One region of the Halolactibacillus sp. JCM 19043 genome, then DNA from elsewhere that is predicted to be linked to it. Evidence: riboswitches for the same ligand, from Rfam matches in the RefSeq annotation. Region 1 holds a riboswitch; each other region holds the start of a gene.
The links. Region 1 has a riboswitch for S-adenosylmethionine ahead of JCM19043_RS05245 (O-acetylhomoserine aminocarboxypropyltransferase/cysteine synthase family protein). Riboswitches for the same ligand answer to the same signal wherever they lie in the genome.
Positions count from the first base shown of each region.

Region 2: linked by a shared signal. The riboswitch ahead of JCM19043_RS07660 (PLP-dependent transferase) and the one ahead of JCM19043_RS05245 (O-acetylhomoserine aminocarboxypropyltransferase/cysteine synthase family protein) in region 1 are both predicted to bind S-adenosylmethionine.
Region 3: linked by a shared signal. The riboswitch ahead of JCM19043_RS07210 (AMP-binding protein) and the one ahead of JCM19043_RS05245 (O-acetylhomoserine aminocarboxypropyltransferase/cysteine synthase family protein) in region 1 are both predicted to bind S-adenosylmethionine.
Region 4: linked by a shared signal. The riboswitch ahead of JCM19043_RS02320 (MetQ/NlpA family ABC transporter substrate-binding protein) and the one ahead of JCM19043_RS05245 (O-acetylhomoserine aminocarboxypropyltransferase/cysteine synthase family protein) in region 1 are both predicted to bind S-adenosylmethionine.

Region 1 covers NZ_BAXD01000006.1:63,432-68,317, reverse strand. The annotation lists gene JCM19043_RS05265 (GHKL domain-containing protein) at 1-325, opposite strand, end outside; gene JCM19043_RS17360 (LytTR family DNA-binding domain-containing protein) at 322-609, opposite strand; gene JCM19043_RS17355 (LytTR family DNA-binding domain-containing protein) at 632-1,033, opposite strand; partial or broken gene glf (UDP-galactopyranose mutase) at 1,264-2,369, shown strand; gene JCM19043_RS05250 (NusG domain II-containing protein) at 2,359-2,787, shown strand; SAM riboswitch class I at 2,897-3,001, shown strand; gene JCM19043_RS05245 (O-acetylhomoserine aminocarboxypropyltransferase/cysteine synthase family protein) at 3,142-4,818, shown strand.
Region 2 covers NZ_BAXD01000012.1:17,418-22,303, reverse strand. The annotation lists gene JCM19043_RS07665 (aldose epimerase) at 1-636, opposite strand, end outside; gene JCM19043_RS18785 (PLP-dependent transferase) at 884-1,141, opposite strand; gene JCM19043_RS07660 (PLP-dependent transferase) at 1,138-1,980, opposite strand; SAM riboswitch class I at 2,088-2,191, opposite strand; partial or broken gene JCM19043_RS07655 (AbgT family transporter) at 2,379-3,910, opposite strand; gene arsB (ACR3 family arsenite efflux transporter) at 4,164-4,886, opposite strand, start outside.
Region 3 covers NZ_BAXD01000010.1:61,005-65,890, forward strand. The annotation lists gene JCM19043_RS07195 (hypothetical protein) at 1-172, opposite strand, end outside; gene JCM19043_RS07200 (VLRF1 family aeRF1-type release factor) at 266-1,075, opposite strand; gene JCM19043_RS07205 (VOC family protein) at 1,301-1,699, shown strand; SAM riboswitch class I at 1,753-1,855, shown strand; gene JCM19043_RS07210 (AMP-binding protein) at 1,966-2,466, shown strand; gene JCM19043_RS07215 (hypothetical protein) at 2,636-2,824, shown strand; gene JCM19043_RS07220 (MurR/RpiR family transcriptional regulator) at 2,821-3,633, opposite strand; gene JCM19043_RS07225 (cell division protein FtsQ) at 3,871-4,701, shown strand; gene JCM19043_RS15995 (ABC transporter ATP-binding protein) at 4,703-4,886, shown strand, end outside.
Region 4 covers NZ_BAXD01000002.1:131,438-136,323, forward strand. The annotation lists gene JCM19043_RS02305 (DUF6366 family protein) at 1-13, opposite strand, end outside; gene JCM19043_RS02310 (iron-containing alcohol dehydrogenase family protein) at 171-1,271, shown strand; gene JCM19043_RS02315 (nitrilase-related carbon-nitrogen hydrolase) at 1,268-1,957, shown strand; SAM riboswitch class I at 2,147-2,252, shown strand; gene JCM19043_RS02320 (MetQ/NlpA family ABC transporter substrate-binding protein) at 2,345-3,145, shown strand; gene JCM19043_RS02325 (methionine ABC transporter ATP-binding protein) at 3,159-4,187, shown strand; gene JCM19043_RS02330 (methionine ABC transporter permease) at 4,171-4,830, shown strand; gene JCM19043_RS02335 (alpha-hydroxy acid oxidase) at 4,840-4,886, shown strand, end outside.

The DNA.
Region 1 (4,886 bases):
GCCAATGGAATGAAGCAACGAGCTCTGCGGCGACAAAAGCTTTAACGACAAAATAACCAGCTTCATACATGGATACCTCTGTCGTTGTATAGATAAATAGCCACATCATCATCACCGCAAGTGCCATGCTTGGAATCCAGAAATAAATCGGTAAATCACCCGTTACCATTAAAAATGATGCTTGGATGACTAAAGCCCCTAGCATGATGCTGATAAGTTTTCCGCCAGTATAATGACGTTTTAACATACTCATATAGACAACACACGCAAGCCACTCAGATAAAGCTGTAAATAAACGCGGAATCTCTGGAAATAGATCGTTCATATCGATTGGTCTCCCCAATGTTTAGTGAGCGTGTCTAGAAAGCCTTTTTTCTTCGTTCGACCCATCGGTAATTCTGTTGTTTTCATGACGACAAACGGATCATTAATTCCTTGAACGTAGTTAAGATTAACCATAAACCCTTTATGTATCCGGTAAAAACCGTCACCTTTTAATACTTCCTCATAATGTTTAATCGCCCCCGTTGATTCAATGATCCCGTCTATCGTATGAAAGAGGAGTTGATGACCTTGGCTCTCAATATAATAGAGATCTTTTAGTTCCAATCTTACGACGCCACCTTTTACTTTAATGGTGATAAAGCGACTTTTTTTTAAGCTCAAGACGTTCAAGCGCTTTGAGTAGCCGTTCTTTAAAGGCAAAATAATTGATCGGCTTTAAAACATAATCAAGGGCATCGACCGCGTAGCCTTTAATCGCATATTGGGTCATATTCGTAATAAAGATAATAATCACGTGTTGATCAACTTTTCTAATTTCTTCTGCGACCGTCATCCCATCCATTAAAGGCATTTGAATATCCAAGAAGATAATATCAAACTGGGAAGTATAGTGATCAATAAACTGATCACCATCGGTATAGATTGACCACTCCAGCGGCTGATGTTGTTCTTCTTTGAATGTCGTTAAAAACGCTTCCAATTGTTCGTGGTACAATGTTTCATCTTCAACGATTGCCACCTTTACCATTTCCCCGTCACTCCTTTTGTCTTACGTTATAAGGACTCTCCCTAACGATAGGGGACGAATCTATCCTTTACAATTTTAGATTGATAGGTGATAATTTACACCATAAACATTAAAGGTTCAACTCCATTAGAGCCCAATCGCCTTTAAGTATAGCACACCCATTTTTTAAAATACCAGCCTTCCTTTTTTCTTCTCTAGTAAAATATAAACATGTAAGGGGTCTTAATATGATGTATGATTATTTAATTGTTGGCGCCGGACTTTTTGGCGCTGTGTTTAGTTATGAAGCAACAAAACAAGGGAAAACTTGCCTGGTGATTGATAAACGTCACCATATCGGTGGGAATATCTATACAGAAAAACAAGCCGGGATTGATGTCCATAAATACGGCGCGCACATTTTCCATACGAATAGTAAAAAGATTTGGGATTATGTGAATCAATTCGCAGCATTCAACCGATTTACTAATACTCCCATCGCTAATTATCACGGGGACATTTATAACCTCCCCTTCAACATGAACACCTTTCATCAATTATGGGGTGTGGTAACACCTGATGAGGCGAAAGAAGTCATCGAACGTCAGAAACAACAAGCAGGTGTAACTCATCCAACCAACTTAGAAGAACAAGCGATCTCACTTGTTGGTACGGATATTTATGAAAAACTGATCAAAGGCTATACCGAAAAACAATGGGGTCGACTTGCGACGGAACTTCCAGCGTTTATTATTAAGCGCCTGCCAGTGAGATTTACGTACGATAACAATTATTTCAATGATCGTTATCAAGGTATTCCAACGGAAGGCTATACCCACATTATTGAACAGATGCTTGAAAAATCTGACGTTAGACTCGGTATTGATTTTTTTGATGATAAAGATCACTATCAACAACTGGCTAAAAAGACGGTCTTTACTGGGATGATTGATCAGTACTTTGATTACGTCGATGGCACCCTTGACTACCGGAGTTTACGGTTTGAAACAGAACTAAAGCCCATCAGTAACTACCAAGGAAACGCCGTTGTGAATTATACTGATTCGGACACACCTTATACGCGCATCATTGAACATAAACATTTTAATTTTGGGACGCAACCTGACACGATCATCACCAAAGAATATCCAAGTGATTGAAAAAGGGGGATGAGCCGTATTATCCTATCAACGATGAGAAAAATAATGCCCTCTATCTAAAATATAAACAACGCGCCGAAAAAGAAACGAACGTGATCTTTGGTGGTAGACTCGCGACGTATAAATATTATGACATGCACCAAGTGATTGGGGCCGCTCTTGAAACGGCTGAAAGGGCGTTAAGCCATGACCAATAAGTCGCTTCGTCAAGTAAAAAGCATTCTCACAATCAGTGATGCTTTTGTCATCTTGATGTTACTGATCATTTCTTTTACGCCACTCGCGATCTTTCACTACAGCTATGCCCAGTCGGCAGATGATACCGTCGTCGCTTATATCTCTATTGATGGCGAAATCGTTGATGAATTTATTTTAAGTGATACGACACCACATGAGCTAAAAACTTATTATCCTGCGGGGAATCAATACAACATCATTGAAGTTGATGAGACGCGGATTCGGGTAAAAGAAGATAATTCACCCGACCAAATCGCGGTGAAAACCGGTTGGATCTCGCGTCCTGGTGAGACGAGTATTTGTTTGCCACATAGACTCATGATTGAGATTAGAGGAGAGGCAAATACTGATACACCTACCGATATTAATGCGTACTAACAGGACATATAAGTTTATACACTTAAATCGATAAAAAATTTAAGAAATTCTAACTTATCACTTGACGAACGGGATGAAGTTCACTATAATCCATACTAACAACTTAAAACTCTTATTACGAGTGGCTGAGGGAATAGGCCCTGCGACGCCCAGCAACCCCTGCATAGGCAGAAAGGTGCTAAATCCTACAGATGTGACATCTGAGAGATAAGAGGAGGACATGTGCGGTTACAACACCCTCTTCTTATTTTTCAAAGAAGTGGGTGTTTTTTGTTTCACCCTCAACTTATCGCATCCGTGTCGTTTCTATATTCAGAATAAACAAATTTTTTATATTCTAAGGAGGAATTACTTATGACCCACAATCCCTTTCACATTCAAGGTGCCGAAACACAACTCATTCACGCCGGCCAACAGACCGACCCTACTACCGGTGCTGTTGCTGTTCCGATTTACCAAACCACCGCTTTTTCATTTAAAGACACCGAACATGCGCAAAATCTTTTCGCATTAAAAGAACCTGGCAACATTTATTCAAGGATTATGAATCCCACCGTTGATGCGTTTGAACAGCGCATCGCTGCATTAGAAGACGGCGTGGCCGCTGTTGGTGTTGCCTCTGGTATGTCAGCGATCACACTCGCTATTTTGAATGTCGCCGAAGCAGGGGATGAAATCATTACCGATAGTAACCTTTACGGTGGGACATATAATTTATTCGAGCGCACGTTACCGAAATACGGCATTAAGGTGATCTTCGTTGATGGAACTGATCCACAAAACTTTGAACAAGCCATCACCGCCAAAACAAAAGCGATTTTCGCTGAAACGATCACGAACCCATCACTCAACGTTTTTGACATTGAAGCGGTCAGTGATATCGCTCATAGCTATGACGTCCCACTCATTATTGATAACACGTTTGCAACGCCATATGGGGCTAAACCACTCACCTTTGGTGCGGATATCGTCGTTCACTCAGCGACGAAATGGATTGGTGGTCACGGAACTACCATGGGTGGGGTTGTCGTTGATGGTGGTCGTTTCAACTGGAATAATGCCCGCTTTAAAGGCTTTACTGAACCGGATGAGTCGTATCACGGCATTCGTTACGGCATTGACGCAGGCCCAGCAGCGTTTGCGATTAAATTACGCGTGCAACTGTTACGTGACATCGGTCCGTCACTTAGCCCACAAAATGCCTTTAACTTACTTCAAGGATTAGAAACATTAAACTTACGCATTAAGCGTTACCATGACAATACGAAGCGCGTCGCAGATTATTTAAACAACCACCCTCAAGTCGAATGGGTGAACTATCCAGGGAATGCCGATCATCCAGGATATGCGCTAGCGAATAAATATCTGATTGATTATTACGGCTCGGTCATTACTTTTGGTATTAAAGGTGACCGCGAGACCGGCCGACAAGTGATTGACCATGTGAACTTGTTCTATCATGTCGCGAATGTCGGTGATGCCAAGTCGCTAATCATCCATCCAGCGTCAACGACGCATCAACAGTTATCAGCTGAAGGGTTAGAACAAGCAGGCGTCTCGGAACAATTAATCCGTCTTTCCATTGGACTTGAAACGTCTCACGATATTATTGCTGACTTAGATCAAGCGATCGCTAAAGCAACGGAGACAACACCAACGCTAACACCTTCTACAGAGGATGCGATCTATTGGGCGCTTCATTCCCCGTTCGCACGTGAAGAGGGCCTCCGTCCAAAAGAAATTGTCGTCGTTGGTGATCCTACTCAACACGGTTGCTTAAAGAAAATTAAAAAATTAGGCTTCCATTATAAAACGTTCGACGAACAAGCAGAGATTATTGATATACTCTTTGTGACCGAACCTAATCAGCTAACAGACATTCCTGCCCACGCGAAAATCGTCTGGTTTAAAACAAAAGAAGATTATCAGGTACTAAAACAACAAGCTTTAGCTAACAATCAAGTCATTGTTGAAGGTGCGTGTCTCTTTGGTACGGCTAATAAAATCCGGTTAAATCCGCGTCGTGACTAGTACAAATATCTAGCGTTTTTCATACTTTCGACACCCTTTGATGAGCTTGAGCTGTCACTTTGACTGCT
Region 2 (4,886 bases), on a different contig from region 1:
CTCTAAAAGTACCGCTTCTTTTAAATGTGTTAAATCGATTTGACCAGTAAAGGCTTTTTCTTCTTCATCGTTATAATCATAATACGTTTTAGTTGGAATATCTAAACCGACAACCTTTTTATCTGATTTAAAGTACGGGTGTAGACCCGGATAGATTGGCATCGGTGTATCGGATAAATTTTCATAAGATTGATGAATCAATAGCTGATCACCACGAAGTGTATAAGTAAAGATTACCTTAAAATCAAACGGATACACAGCTTTTGTACTTAAGCTACTTCTAAACAGAATAGAAATAAACGCATGTTCTTCATCGCTGTACGTCTCAAGTACTTCCCAGGGATGAATTCTTGCGAGTCCATGGTTTGGCATATCATACGTCTGATTGCCCCAATGATACTGCTTATCTTTTAGTTGACCAGAGATCGGGAATAACACGGGGATCCCCCCACGAACATTTTGTTTACGGTCAAATAACGTTGCTTCATTTAAGTATAACCGTTCTTCATTGTTTGTGCCGTAACCTGTAATGATACCGCCACGTTCTGGACAAACCGTAATCCAACTGTTGCCGGTTGGGTGCTTTAATTGATACATTGTAAACATGTCTTTCTCAAATCGCTCAATCGTATACATGAATAAATCGCCCCTCGCATTAATGAATTAAATGACTAAGTTGCTCTCTCTTTTTACACAACATTTACATTATAACAGACTATCTTAAAAAAATCGTTGTTTTCAGACAATTATTCTCCACTCAAGTGAAAATAATCACATAACCTTACTCCCTTTCTAATATAAAAGAAAATAACAGAAAATTAACAGCCCACATAAAAAAAGAAGGTCGTCTCATTGTTTAGAGACCACCTTCTTCTTCATTATATTATTTTAAAAGACGTATAGCTTGAGCCAAATCGTTCAACAAGTCATCGATATGCTCAGTCCCAACAGAAAGACGCAGTAACGTATCCGTGATGCCTCTTTCCTTGCGAACAGCGACTGGCATATCGGCATGTGTCTGGGTAAAAGGATAGGTCACAAAGCTTTCCACACCGCCTAGGCTTTCAGCAAAACTGATCAGTTGAAGTGATCGAAGAAACGGGCTAATATGAGCGGCCTTTTCTAATTCAAAACTAATCATTGCACCCGTTCCAGGTAATAGACCTGTTTAATAGAAGGATGCGCACGTAAATATTGCGCGAGTCGTTTAGCTGTTTCTACTTGACGGTCTAGTCTCAGTGGTAACGTCTTTAACCCGCGCATTAACAAATAACAATCAAACGGCGCTAACGTCCCACCACTCGCATTATGACTTTGAAATAATGACGCATAGACTTTTTCATCCTTCGCCACCACAAGCCCACTTAAACAATCATTATGCCCGGCTAAATATTTTGTTGCGCTGTGAATGACGATATCCGCTCCAAGCGTTAATGGCTTTAGTAAATATGGGGTTAAGAATGTGTTATCAACAATGAATAAGATATCTCGTTCTTTAAGCAAGTCCCCTAGCGCTTTGACATCCACTTGTTTCAACAATGGATTCGTCACCGATTCTACGAAGATGGCTTTGGTTTTATCGGTAATCGTATCCGTGAAGGCCTGTATATTGAGCGGATCGACGTATGTAAATTTCAATTGAAAGCGCGCTTCATAGTCTGAAAACAAACGATACGTCCCACCATATAAATCACTTGAGACAATCATCTCATCATTTGATTGAAATAGCGATAATACGAGTTGAATGGCTGCCATACCCGAAGACGTTGCACAACACCCCGCGCCTGATTCGATTGCCGCAAAGCCTTGTTCTAGCGTATCTCGGGTCGGGTTGTTTGTCCTTGTGTAATCAAATCCTGTTGATTCATGAAGATCATTATGTCGATAAGCTGTTGATAAGTGTACAGGATAAGTGACCGCGCCTGTACTCGGTTCTTGCTTGTTGCCGAGTTGTGAAAAATACGTGTCTAATTGATACATGCGATGCGCCTCCTTTAGTTTAATACTTCTTAAAAGTCGTTGCGTTTTTGACCTAAACAGTAAAAGCGCCCTCTTAACAGTTAAGAGAGCGCCTTAGGTCTTAATCGCTCTTATCTTTAGGTCTATGCCTTTTGGATTTAGCACCTTCCTCTAAATTAGAGAGGTTGCTGAGACATCACAGGCCAAATCCCTCCGTCTCTCTTGATAAGAAGTATGTAATTGTTTGAAAAATCCATATATGGTTTATACTATATGATAACGACTTTCTGATTAAAAAACAAGTACTATTCAGAAAATTCTTTAATCTAACGGATCAAAAAAACACCTCCAAAGCATTTGCCTTGGAGATGTCTCTATAAAAGCTCGCTTATTCAATGTGAAAGTATCAATATTACGAACTAGTTCATCATATAGCTAATCGGAGAACCTGGCCCAAGATCCCAGCTAAATAACATCCAAACAATAAGCATGAGCAACCAACCGAGTGTAAAGAAGATGGTGTATGGGAACATCGTTGAAATCAACGTTCCAATCCCCATTTTCTTATTATACTTTTGCATAATGACAATGATCATCGCAAAGTAAGGCATCAGCGGTGAAATAATATTACTGGTTGAATCGGCAATCCGGTAAGCCATTTGTGTGAGTTCAGGTGAGTAACCTTGTTGCATCATAATTGGCACAAATACCGGTGCATCATCGCCCATTTAGCAGAGGCTGAACCGATAAATAAGTTAATAAAGCCTGAAATAAGAATAAACAACAGAATTAGGACAATTCCACCTAATTTTACTGAATCTAAAAATTCAGCTCCAGCAACCCCAATAAGTAAACCTAAGTTTGATTCAGTAAAGTAACTAACAAACTGACCTGCGGTAAAGGCAAGCACGATAAACATGCCCATGGAAGCCATCGTATCTGACAGCTTATTCGCCATATCAGTATCAGTATTAATCACTTTCGTTACTTTTCCGTACACAAGACCTGGAATAAAGAACATAATCATAATGATTGGTACGAGTGATGACATAAAGGGTGATGAAATGACGCCACCGTCATCCGCACGTAATAAACCGTTAGCTGGTACGACGAGTAACCCAATCACAATGACCGTGATGAGTAGACTTAACCCACTATAACGTAAGCCTTTTTTCTCGAGTGCTGACAACTCCGTTAAATCATCCTTATTGACACTACCTTTAAACGTTCCTAAGCGTGGTTCAACAATCAGTTCTGTGACCAGCGCACCGACAATCGTAAGCAAGAACACAGAGGCAATGACAAAGTAATAGTTCATCGCTACGTTCATATTATCCGCATAAGCTGGATCAATAATTGCTGCTGCTGAAATTGTCATTTCCGCAAGCATCGGGTCAAGTGATGTTAGGAGTAAGTTTGCACTAAACCCGGCAGAGACACCCGCAAAAGCAGCGGCAATACCCGCAATCGGATGACGGCCAAGCGCGATAAAGATAACCGCACCAAGTGGAGGGAGCACAACATAACCTGCATCAGAGGCAAGTGATGACATAATCCCGGCAAATACTAATCCGGCTGTAATGAGTGACTTTGGAATTGATAAAACAAATCCTCGTAAAGCCGCTGAAATTAAGCCGCTACGCTCAGCAAGTCCAATCCCTAACATACTGGCAAGCACCACACCTAATGGCGCAAAGTTAATAAAGTTATCAACCATCGCTGTAAAGATATATTGGACACCCTCACGACTAAGAAGATTTTTGGCTTCAATCATTTCCCCAGGGTTCCCTGGATGTTCGACACTGACGCCTGTCGCCGCCACAATGGCTGATGCGACTAAAACAACGACTGACAAAATCGCAAACAAGGTTACCGGATGGGGCAAACGGTTACCAGTTGTTTCGATCATATCTAAAAATCGTTGAAACAGACCTTTTTTCTTTTCTGACATAAATAAAACGTCCCTTCAAAGCTGAATTAATATAATTTTTAGATAATTTGCGACATTTCTTTTTTATCGCAATAGTGTCCATTATAGCTATCTGTATCCGTTTTGAAAAGGCTATTTCCAATAGTTCTAATGTTAAAAAAGTTCTTTTTTTTTCTGACATTTCATTCTGTTTCATTTTCTATTATCTCGACTTTAACAGAAAAAAGTAGAGCCCCTCAAAAAACTACAAGGGCTCTACTTTTACCTATGTGAACTATGCGCGAAACCAGTGACGGGTGTTGTTCGCAATTTTCACTAGCATTAACATCACAGGGACTTCTACGATAATCCCAACGGTGACCGCGAGGGCGACTGGTGAAGTCACACCAAACAAACTGATCGCGACCGCAACGGAAAGCTCAAAGAAGTTTGAGGCGCCAATCATGCCCGCAGGGGCGGCAATATCATGGGTTAAGTTCAACTTCTTCGCTACAAAATAAGCTAAGAAAAAGATAAAGAATGTTTGAATAATAAGTGGGACGGCAATTAAGACAATATGTCCGTAGTTAGAAAGAATCGTCTCCCCTTGGAACATAAAGATTAAAATCAATGTCAACAATAATCCAATCGTGGTCGTATGTTTAAACTTAGCTAAAAAGGTCTCTTCAAAATACGTTTCTCCTTTTGTTTTGACCATATGTTGTCTCGTCAAAAGCCCACCAATCAAAGGAATAACAACGAATAATACAATCGATAAAATCAAAGTATCAAAAGGTACTTCAATACCAGAGACACCTAATAAAAGCGCAACGATTGGTGTATAAAGTAGTAACACAATTAAATCATTTGTTGCTACTTGAACAACCGTATAAGCTGGGTCACCTTTAGTTAAGTGACTCCAGACGAATACCATCGCCGTACATGGTGCCGCTCCTAAAATCACCGCACCCGCGACATATTCGCGTGCTAAATCCGCTGAAATAAATGGACTAAAAAT
Region 3 (4,886 bases), on a different contig from region 1:
CACTCAGTAAGATATCGTGTTCTTTTGCTAGGGAGACATAATCGTTTCTCTCTGTTTGTGAACTGGTGTGATTAATCGGTAAGACAGCACTGTTAAAACCTTTTTCAAGATGTTTATTCACCCATGTTTCAGGGGTTAAATGATCAACAAAAACATAGCCACCTAAGCGCATAAGGCACCTCCTGTATATATTTCGAAGTATGTGTCATTCATTCGTTTTGTTATGACATAGGAAGAGGAACTGCATGTCTGCAGTTCCTCACGATTACAGGTCGTGTACGGCTTTAATGACTTTATCATGGTGTTCATCTAACATATTCTTATCGATACAAGCATTGATGGGCTTATTCATCAATTCTTTTAATTCATGTGTTTCTTCGTGTGGACCGACGAGGTAAATATATTCCCATTCACGGTCTTTCGCTAGTTTATCAAGCATCGGGGTAATCGATTTATACCAACGTTTCCGGTTTTCTTCAAATCGGGCAATAAATTGTTCGCGCAAGTTGATACTTTTACCTGCATTTGCCCCTGCTGAGGTATGGTTACGGTTAACGGCAGGGTGTTTACGCCAATCTTCTGTATCTAAATCCAGTTCATAGACCACGGTGTCAATCAGTTTACCTAACTCTGTTTCAACAAGTCGAATCGCTTCTTTTTGGGTCAGGATGACACCTGCTTTTGGATATTCTTGATGCAGTCTGACGAGCTGGTCAACTTTCGCGATTTCTTCCCAGAAGAATTCCGTTTCAACCGGTATTTGTAGGATGTCACTGTAAACAAATTCATCCGGTGTTGCGATAATAATGACGCTTTTCTTTAAATCTAATTCGTTTTCTTTAAAGAAATCTTTGACGGCTTTTTTTACTTGTTGGAATTTTTTTAATTCATCTTTATTGTCTTCGGTGTCTAAGTATTTTTCAAAACGATTGAGTCCATTTTTTAAATGTATCCGCCATTCGCCACCTTGTTGGTCAGGGTCAGCCGGATCCGTGTTTAAATACATTGTAAAGAATTTTTCTGGACTTTCTAAGTATAAACTTTCGAGTTTTTTGATTGTTTTCTTGATGGTCATGTAAAAGCCTCCATTCAATCATTTTTTTCTGTCCTTACCCTGTATCTAACCGAAATATGAAAGCGTTAAACATTTTACGGGTAATCTTTCTAATCTTTCTGAAAAATATCGTAAACGCTGAAGCGGCATTGACAATTTTACGTTATAATGGAAAGAAAGACGTTTATATTTTCATGTGGATGAAACGTCAGGAGAATACATGTGTAACTTGTAGGAGGAATGATTATGACTTTACTTTATCCGTGTTTAATGTTTAGAGGTGAGGCAGAACAAGCGATGCGCTTCTATGTGGGGGCTTTTAAAGGGGCAGAAATATTAGAATTGATGCGCTATGGCCACGGGAGAGAAGCAGACCAACATAAAGTATCACGAGGGATTATCACCTTACATAATCAAACCGTGCTTTGTTTTGATAGTATTGTCGACCATCCCTTCACGTTTACTCCAAGTACTTCACTTGTGATCGAGTGTGAGTCATTAGAAGAATTAAAAAGATTATATGATTACTTAGCCGTTAATGGAGAAGTGTTAATGCCATTAGATACGTATCAATGCCATCAACAGATGGTTTGGTTTAATGATCAGTTTGGTGTGAGTTGGCAACTTGTGTATTTTGGCGTATAACCTCTTTACAATTACGGAATTTATGTTATAATTTTCTAAAACAACTGCATAGGTGTTTATCACGAGTGAACGAGAGATCTGGCTCTAAGACTTCACGGCAACCTACATGAGTAAGGTGCCCCAACCAGCAAAGCAGAAGGCTTTGAATGATGAATGTTCGTTATGAAATTAACACGCATTCAATTAATGGATGCGTGTTTTCGTCATTGATCGCCTTTCTTATCACAATGTTTCATACGAATGTATAGAGAGAGGAATGATGTGAGATGGTAAGAACCGATTTAAAAGAGCCGTTATTAGATCACCGCTTTGACGATGCGCCAAAAACGAATGCGGTTTTTCATTTAATGGATCAGCATGTGGAATTAGGGCACGGATTCGTGCCGTGTTTGATCGAATCAGAACCGGTAAGTCAGTCAATGTCCTTTGGTGACTTTCAAGCAGCTGTAAATAACTATAGTAGGATCTTTCAAGATAATGGTATCTGCAAAGATGATAAAGTCCTTGTCTTACTTAAAACAGGTAAGGTGTTTCACCAGACATTGCTTGCGATTATCCGTTTAGGTGCGATTGCGGTCGTTTGTGATCACGAAACAGCGTGTGTGACACAAATCGCAGAAAAAGAACAGATTAAGATTATTGTGACAGACTATACGTTAAGACGGTTGATTGAAGTGAACCGACTAACGACGTTACAACAGGTCATGTTTACGGAACATATGAATCAGCTCACCCAAACAAATCAAGCACTTGATGTAGTTGGGTAAGGGCAAGTCAGCCGATGGTCATTATATATGACGGGGAGGACCATTTGTGTTATTGTCATGGACATATTGAGTGTTTCGTTACACTCTCAGATGACTATTTAATTCAGACTGAAGAAACCGTGCTCGTTCCCGCTTTAACGTACACCCATCCACTGTTTTACTGGTTGGCATGGATCCAGCGGCTGGTGTATATATCGGCCCCATTCATGCGAAGACAGTAGAACATTTAGTGGGTTTTGTGGCATTAATAGATGAAGATACTTTTGGCTGCTTAGTGAAAGCAGACTGTGAGTTAGAAGCACTAGCGTTTGACCAACAAAAGCTCGTCGGACTCTTGCGCCAGTGTGCGCAAGGTTAACGTGGTAAAAATGCCTTCAATTCTGACCTTAACGCCACTAAAGCCTCGGCTGTTGTCTCAGCTGTTGTTTCTTTAATTAATGCTTCTATTAAACGTTCAATTAAATACGTCGGTCCGATCATCGAGTGGAATTCATTCGGCTTCCCGCGATCGGTGAGAAATATTAGCAGTGCCGGGTACTGGTCTGCTAAATTATCTTGGTCAGTTAAGCCGATGGTCTTGATGCTTTTTTTCTCCGTGACGTGTAATAACGCCTTTGTCTCATTGATCAATCTTGAGAAACTGAAAAAAATGACTGTATCGGTTGGTTGTAAATGCAACAACGTCTCCATGAGTTCACTACCTCCTTCAGTGTGAAGTTCGACGGGAATCGCTAAGCGGCGCAGGCGATAAAACAATAATTCGCCCAATCCTTTCGTGACCCCAAAACTAAAAATATGAACGGTTGAGGCTTGTTTGATTAAATGAACGAAGCGGCTCACGTACGTATTTGCAAGACCTGTTTCTGTTTTGTATAAATAATCGAGTAACTTTTGAAACCTCATCGGTCCTATCGACGAGGTTTCTTTTGCTTGTTGTAACTTGTTTTGTGGAGAGGAAGAAAGCTTATGAATATGCGCTTGTTTAAAGGTTTTGTAATTTCTGTAACCAAGCACCTTAAAAAAACGCGACACTGTAGCGTTACTAATCTTTAAGTCATTAGCAATTTCTTCTTCCGTTTTAAGTAGAGCTTGTTGGGCCTGTCTATTAAAGTAGTCGGCAATTTTCATTTGATTCGGTGTTAAGTTTTTCGTTGGAAAGTTAAACATTTATTTCGCTCCTTATCATAACGGTATGTAGCGTCATTATAGCAAAATCCGTGCAGTGAAAAGCGGGAATGTAAGAAACTTTACATAATGTTTAAAGATGCACAATATTTTACAGCGTCTTTACATGACTCATATACTAGCTTCATCTCCGACCGATATACTTAACGTATCACTTAATTAAAGGAGCTGTTTCATTTGAATACACATCAACGCTTTACTTTAACACAGTCACAAAAAATGATGGTGTTTATTTTGTCGATGTCGCTTTACGGACTATCTAACATGATCACCGAACTTATTCCGAAGTTTTACTTAGGGCCGATTGAATTGTCGGTTGAGTACTTTGCTTTTATTCCTCTTAGCTTAGCGATGATTTTCCATCCCTTATACGCGGCTATTGGCGCAAGTTTAGGTGAGGTGATCTTCGGTGAGATTATGCTAGGGCAGTTTGGTGGGATTGGTGAGTTAGAGAAGTTTATCGCCTTTTCACTGGCGATTTTTATTGCAGGGGTCAGTGTCCGTAACCCGGAAAATAAAAAACAAGTCGCGCTTGGAGCGATGGTTGGTGTAATCCTGCACCAGTTTATAAGTATGAGTGTTGATATTTTAAAAGTATGGGTGGGGGTTGAAGAATTAGAAGCGGTCGAAGGTTTGGCAGAAAGTGTTGTCGTGATTGAAGGACTTGCATTTTTAAACGACGTGCTGTTTTCAGGTATTTTGTTCGCCTTACTCCCCACGCTATACCTTGTACCAAGACTCTACGGTAAGATTGAGCCTTTGTTAGGGATGAAGCCACGAAAGAATGATTTACAACTTGGCTTATCAGACATTGTTACCGTACCGTTTGTACTCGCGACGGTCGTTCTCGGTAGTTTAAGTTTCTTATTTGAGTATTTATCAGAAACGACGTTTGGTTGGGAGTGGGAAGCCCCGCTCGTGGACCGTTTTGGTGAGTGGATTGTCTTTCCAATGATGGCTATACCGGTCATTGTCGCCCTTGTTGTTGTTAGCTATTTGGTCAAACGCAAAGGACGAAAAGACACTGACGGTTATTCGGAGGTTGTTTAACATGACACATCAATTAACGATGACAGACGTGACCTTCACTTATCCAGGGCAGAACAGTCCACAGCTTAAAAATGTGACGCTATCGATTAAAGAAGGGACGTTTGTGGCGATTATGGGTGGCAACGGTAGTGGGAAAAGTACGCTCTGTAAATGTTTGAATGGTCTTATTCCTCATTACTATGTGG
Region 4 (4,886 bases), on a different contig from region 1:
CTTCAGGTTTCATAGGCGGTGCTCCTATCGGCATGATTGGAAATGAAAAGTTACAGCTATTATAACATGACTTGTAAAAAATGTTAGTTAAAAATAGAAAATTCGAAAGATTGACATAAATAATCGTCTGATAGACAATAGGTAAAACAGAGAAGCGGGAGGAAATAGCGATGGAAGCAATCAAAGTACAAGGCACACCGAATATCTATCGTCATCATGCCGGGGCCTTAACGGATATGAAACAAGTCATTGAAACACAAGGCTTGAAGAAAGGTTTACTCGTAACGGGCAAGGCTTCGTTTAACATAGCCGAGCCATTTATTAACCCACTAAATTTAAATGTAGTGATGGAGCGTTATAACGGCGAATGTTCTCGCGAAGAAGTAGACAGATTAAAAGAAAAGGCAGAAACGGAAGCCGTTGATTATCTGCTTGCGGTTGGTGGTGGTAAGGTCATTGATGTCACTAAAGCAACGGCCGCGGCAATGGGGCTCCCATACCTTATTGTACCAACGCTCGCATCAAACTGTGCCGCGGTCACCCCCTTAAGTGTGTTTTACACTGAAGACGGCGTGTTTACTGATCATGTCGTATTTGACCAGGCGGCTTTTATGGTGGCGGTGGAACCAGGGATTCTGATTCAAACGCCGGCGGATTACTTACGGGCCGGCATTGGTGACACGATCGCCAAGTGGTATGAAGCGAAACCCCTCGTGGCATTGTTACCGCATCAACCGATTGCGGTAAAAGTGAGTCAACATGCGGCGAAGTTATGTCAAGATGTGCTGCTTGCCTACGGGGAAGCAGCGCTGAATGACCAGAAAGCTAAACAGATTACTGATCGATTTATTGAAGTTGTCGATACGATTATTTTAGCAAGTGGCATGGTCGGTGGTTTTGGTGAACATTACGGGCGAATTTCAGGTGCGCACTCGATTCATAACGGCCTTACCGTATTAGAAGAAACACATCAACACTTGCACGGGGATAAAGTGAGTTATGGGATTTTAGTCCAACTGGCGCTGTTTGATGAATGGGATGAGGTTAATCACCTGCTGCCATTTTACCAGGCACTCGGTTTACCGACGAGCTTCTTTGATTTAGGGATTCAAACAGACCTTGAAGAAAAATGGCAACAAGTCGCGCGTCATGCGACACGTGACGTGGAATCGATTCACTTATTAGGCAAGGTCACACCAGACCTCGTCCATCATGCGATGAGTGAATTGGAACAACATGTCTCGCGTTTGAGAAAGGATGATGCCAAATGATCAAGCGACGCATCGCTTGTCTTCAGATCGATATTCAGTTTGGTGATGTAACAGCTAATTTACAAGAAGTGGCCAAGCAATTTAACCACCTTGATGCTGATGTTGATACCGTTGTGTTACCAGAGTTTTGGCCAATGGGCTATAGCTTAGATCGTTTAGCAGAGGTAGTTGAATATGATATGTTGACGCCGATTAAAACACTGGCGAAACAGTATAACGTCGATATTATTGCCGGTTCTGTGCCAACCAAGCGCGACGGGAAGTTTTATAATTCGCTCCCGGTCATCACCCGTGAGGGTGAGGTCGTTTTTTGGTATGATAAGGTCCACTTGTTTCGACTGATGGATGAAGAAAATTTCTTAGCGGAAGGAAAAGAATGTGGTGTTTTCACTCTCTCAGGTGTCACATCTGCGGCCGTGATTTGCTACGACATTCGTTTTCCGGAGTGGATTAAAACGCAGATGCTGGAAGACGTTGACCTGTTATATGTTGTCGCCGAGTGGCCGAAGCAACGCCTCGATCATTGGCGAGCGTTACTGATTGCGCGTGCGATTGAAAATCAAGTCTATGTTGTGGCATGTAACCGTGTCGGGAGTGATCCCAATAATACGTTTGCGGGTCATTCGATGGTCATTGACCTTGGGGTCAAGTCATCAGTGAAGCAGATGATCAAACCGGGATACTGACAGCTACGATTGATTTAGCTGAGGTAAAGCAAATCAGACGACAAATTCCTGTTTATGAAGATCGACGTCCTGATCTCTATCGTTTAAAATAAGGGATCATTCACGAAAAGTTTTAAAAGTTTAGAAAATTGTGTTGACTTTTCATTTGATACTGTGTAAAGTAAGTCTCAACAAAAAAATATTGACCGGATCTTATCAAGAGAGGTGGAGGGACTGGCCCTTTGAAGCCTCGGCAACAGACATGTATGTCCTCGTGCCAAATCCAGCAGCCCTAGTTAGGGATGACAGATAAGTTGAGACAACATTTAACGCCTCAATTTATCACTTGATAAATTGAGGCGTTTTAATTTCCAGAGGGGTCCGGGAACAAATAAGGGGGAAGTAACAATGAGAAAGTTATTAGGTTTGATTGGTTTAGTCGTATTAGTCGTACTGGCAGGATGTGGCAGTGAAGCAGGTGCCTTAAGTGAAGATGAAGTCACTGTTGGGGTGACAGCGGGTCCACATGAACAGATTTTAGAAAAGGTAAAAGAACTCGCGGCTGATGAAGGCTTAACCGTCAATATTGAAGTGTTTACTGAATATGTGATTCCAAATACGGCACTCGATGAGGGTGAACTTGATTTAAATAGCTATCAACACCAACCGTTTTTAGATAATGCGAAAAGCGATCGTGGTTATGAGATTGAAGCCGTCGCAACAACGGTGAACTTCCCAATGGGGATTTACTCAACAGGTATTAGTGACGTTAGTGAATTAGAAGAAGGCGACTCGGTTGCGTTACCGAACGACCCAACGAACGGGGCGCGTGCCTTAATGTTATTTGAAGATGCCGGACTCATCACCTTAAAAGAGGGTGTAGGCGCTGAGGCCATGGTCATTGATATTGAAGAAAATCCATTAAACTTAGAATTTATTGAACTTGAAGCATCTCAAATCCCGCGTCAATTAGAAGAAGTCGATGCGGCTGCGATTAATACAAACTTTGCGATTGAACATGGTTTTGTTCCAACAGAGGATTCGATTTACATCGAACCAAGTGACTCACCTTGGGTGAACTTAATTGTCGCAAGAGAAGAAAATGTCGACGCCCCTGTCGTTGAGAAGTTCATTAATATTTATCAATCGGACGAAATCAAACAATTTATTGAGGACACATTCGAAGGATCTGTTGTTGCCTCATGGTAAGGAGGTAGCTTAAATGATTGAACTTAAACATATTACAAAAGTATTCAAGACGGGGAAATCTGATGTGAAAGCGCTGGATGATGTGAGCTTAACCGTTGAAAAAGGTGAAATCTTTGGTGTGATTGGCTATAGCGGGGCGGGTAAAAGTACCCTCGTTCGCATGGCCAACCTTTTAGAAGAGCCAACATCAGGCGATGTCATTATTGATAGCGATAACTTAGTGACGTTATCAAAAGAGGCACTTAGAAAGAAACGCCAACGGATTGGGATGATTTTTCAAGGGTTTAATTTATTAAAAACGCTCACCGTCTATCAAAACATCGCGATTCCACTGAAACTTACGGGTGTTGCTGAAAATGAAATCAAAACGCGAGTAAAAAAGTATTTAGAGATTGTTGGACTGAGTGATAAAACGGATGTCTATCCGAATCAACTCTCAGGTGGACAAAAACAACGGGTCGCCATTGCCCGTGCGCTCTCACATGAGCCAGATATCTTGTTGAGTGACGAGGCGACAAGTGCCCTTGATCCAGATACAACCGATCAAATTCTTGAACTACTATTAAAAATAAACCGAGAACTTGGGATTACGATTCTACTTATTACCCATGAGATGCATGTCATCCAGCGGATTTGTGACCGCGTGGCGGTTATGGAAAACGGGAAAATCATTGAACAAGGTCCGGTTGTTGATTTATATACCGAACCGAAGCATCAAACAACGAGACGCTTTGTCGAAAGTATCTTTCCAAGTCAAACACCGAAGCACATTATTAAAGATCTACAAAAAGAAGGGCCAATTCTTGATTTAACGTTTGTTGGCAGTGCCACAGAGAGCCCGAGTCTATCAGTTATTTCAAACCGTTATCAGATTGAAACAAATATATTATCTGGGAATATTGTTGAGTTAAAAGATCAGACATTTGGAAAACTACGTGCGCATATTAAAGGGTCAGTTCAAGAAACGACGAAATCCATTGATTACTTAACGGACCAAGGTGTTATTGTAAGGGAGGTGGTCATCCATGACGGCATTTATTGAACGGTGGGGTACAACCATTATTGAAGCAACACTAGCAACATTCCAAATGGTGACCATCAGTTTGTTTTTCTCAATTCTGATTGGCTTACCACTCGGTGTGTTACTCGTCATTAGTCGAACGAATGGCAAGCGTTATATTTGGTTGTACCGGGTACTGAACATTGTCATTAACACGATTCGTTCGGTTCCGTTTATTATTTTACTATTTGCTTTATTACCGTTTACGCGGGCCATCGTTGGAACATCGATGGGCGTTAGAGGCGTGATCGTGCCACTTGTTATCTTTACCGCGCCGTACTTAGCCCGATTAATGGAATCTTCTTTACTCGAAGTCGACCAAGGTGTTATTGAAGCGTATCAGGCGATGGGGATTAAACCACTCCATATCATTTGGCACGTCATGATTCGCGAAGCGAAATCATCGATTATTTTAGGGATTACGATTGCGGTAATTGGGCTCATTGGCGCAACAGCGATGGCAGGCTTAGTCGGTGCGGGTGGTCTCGGGGATGTGGCTTATCGATTTGGGCATGTGCGTTATCAACCTGAAGTCATGTATGTGACGATTGTGATCTTGATTATTCTGATTCAAGGTATTCAAACGTTAGGTAACGTCCTCAGTCAAAAGGCGAAGAAAGATTAAGGTGATACGATGACGTTAAAAACGACAGATAAATGGGAGACGATAGCTAAACAACA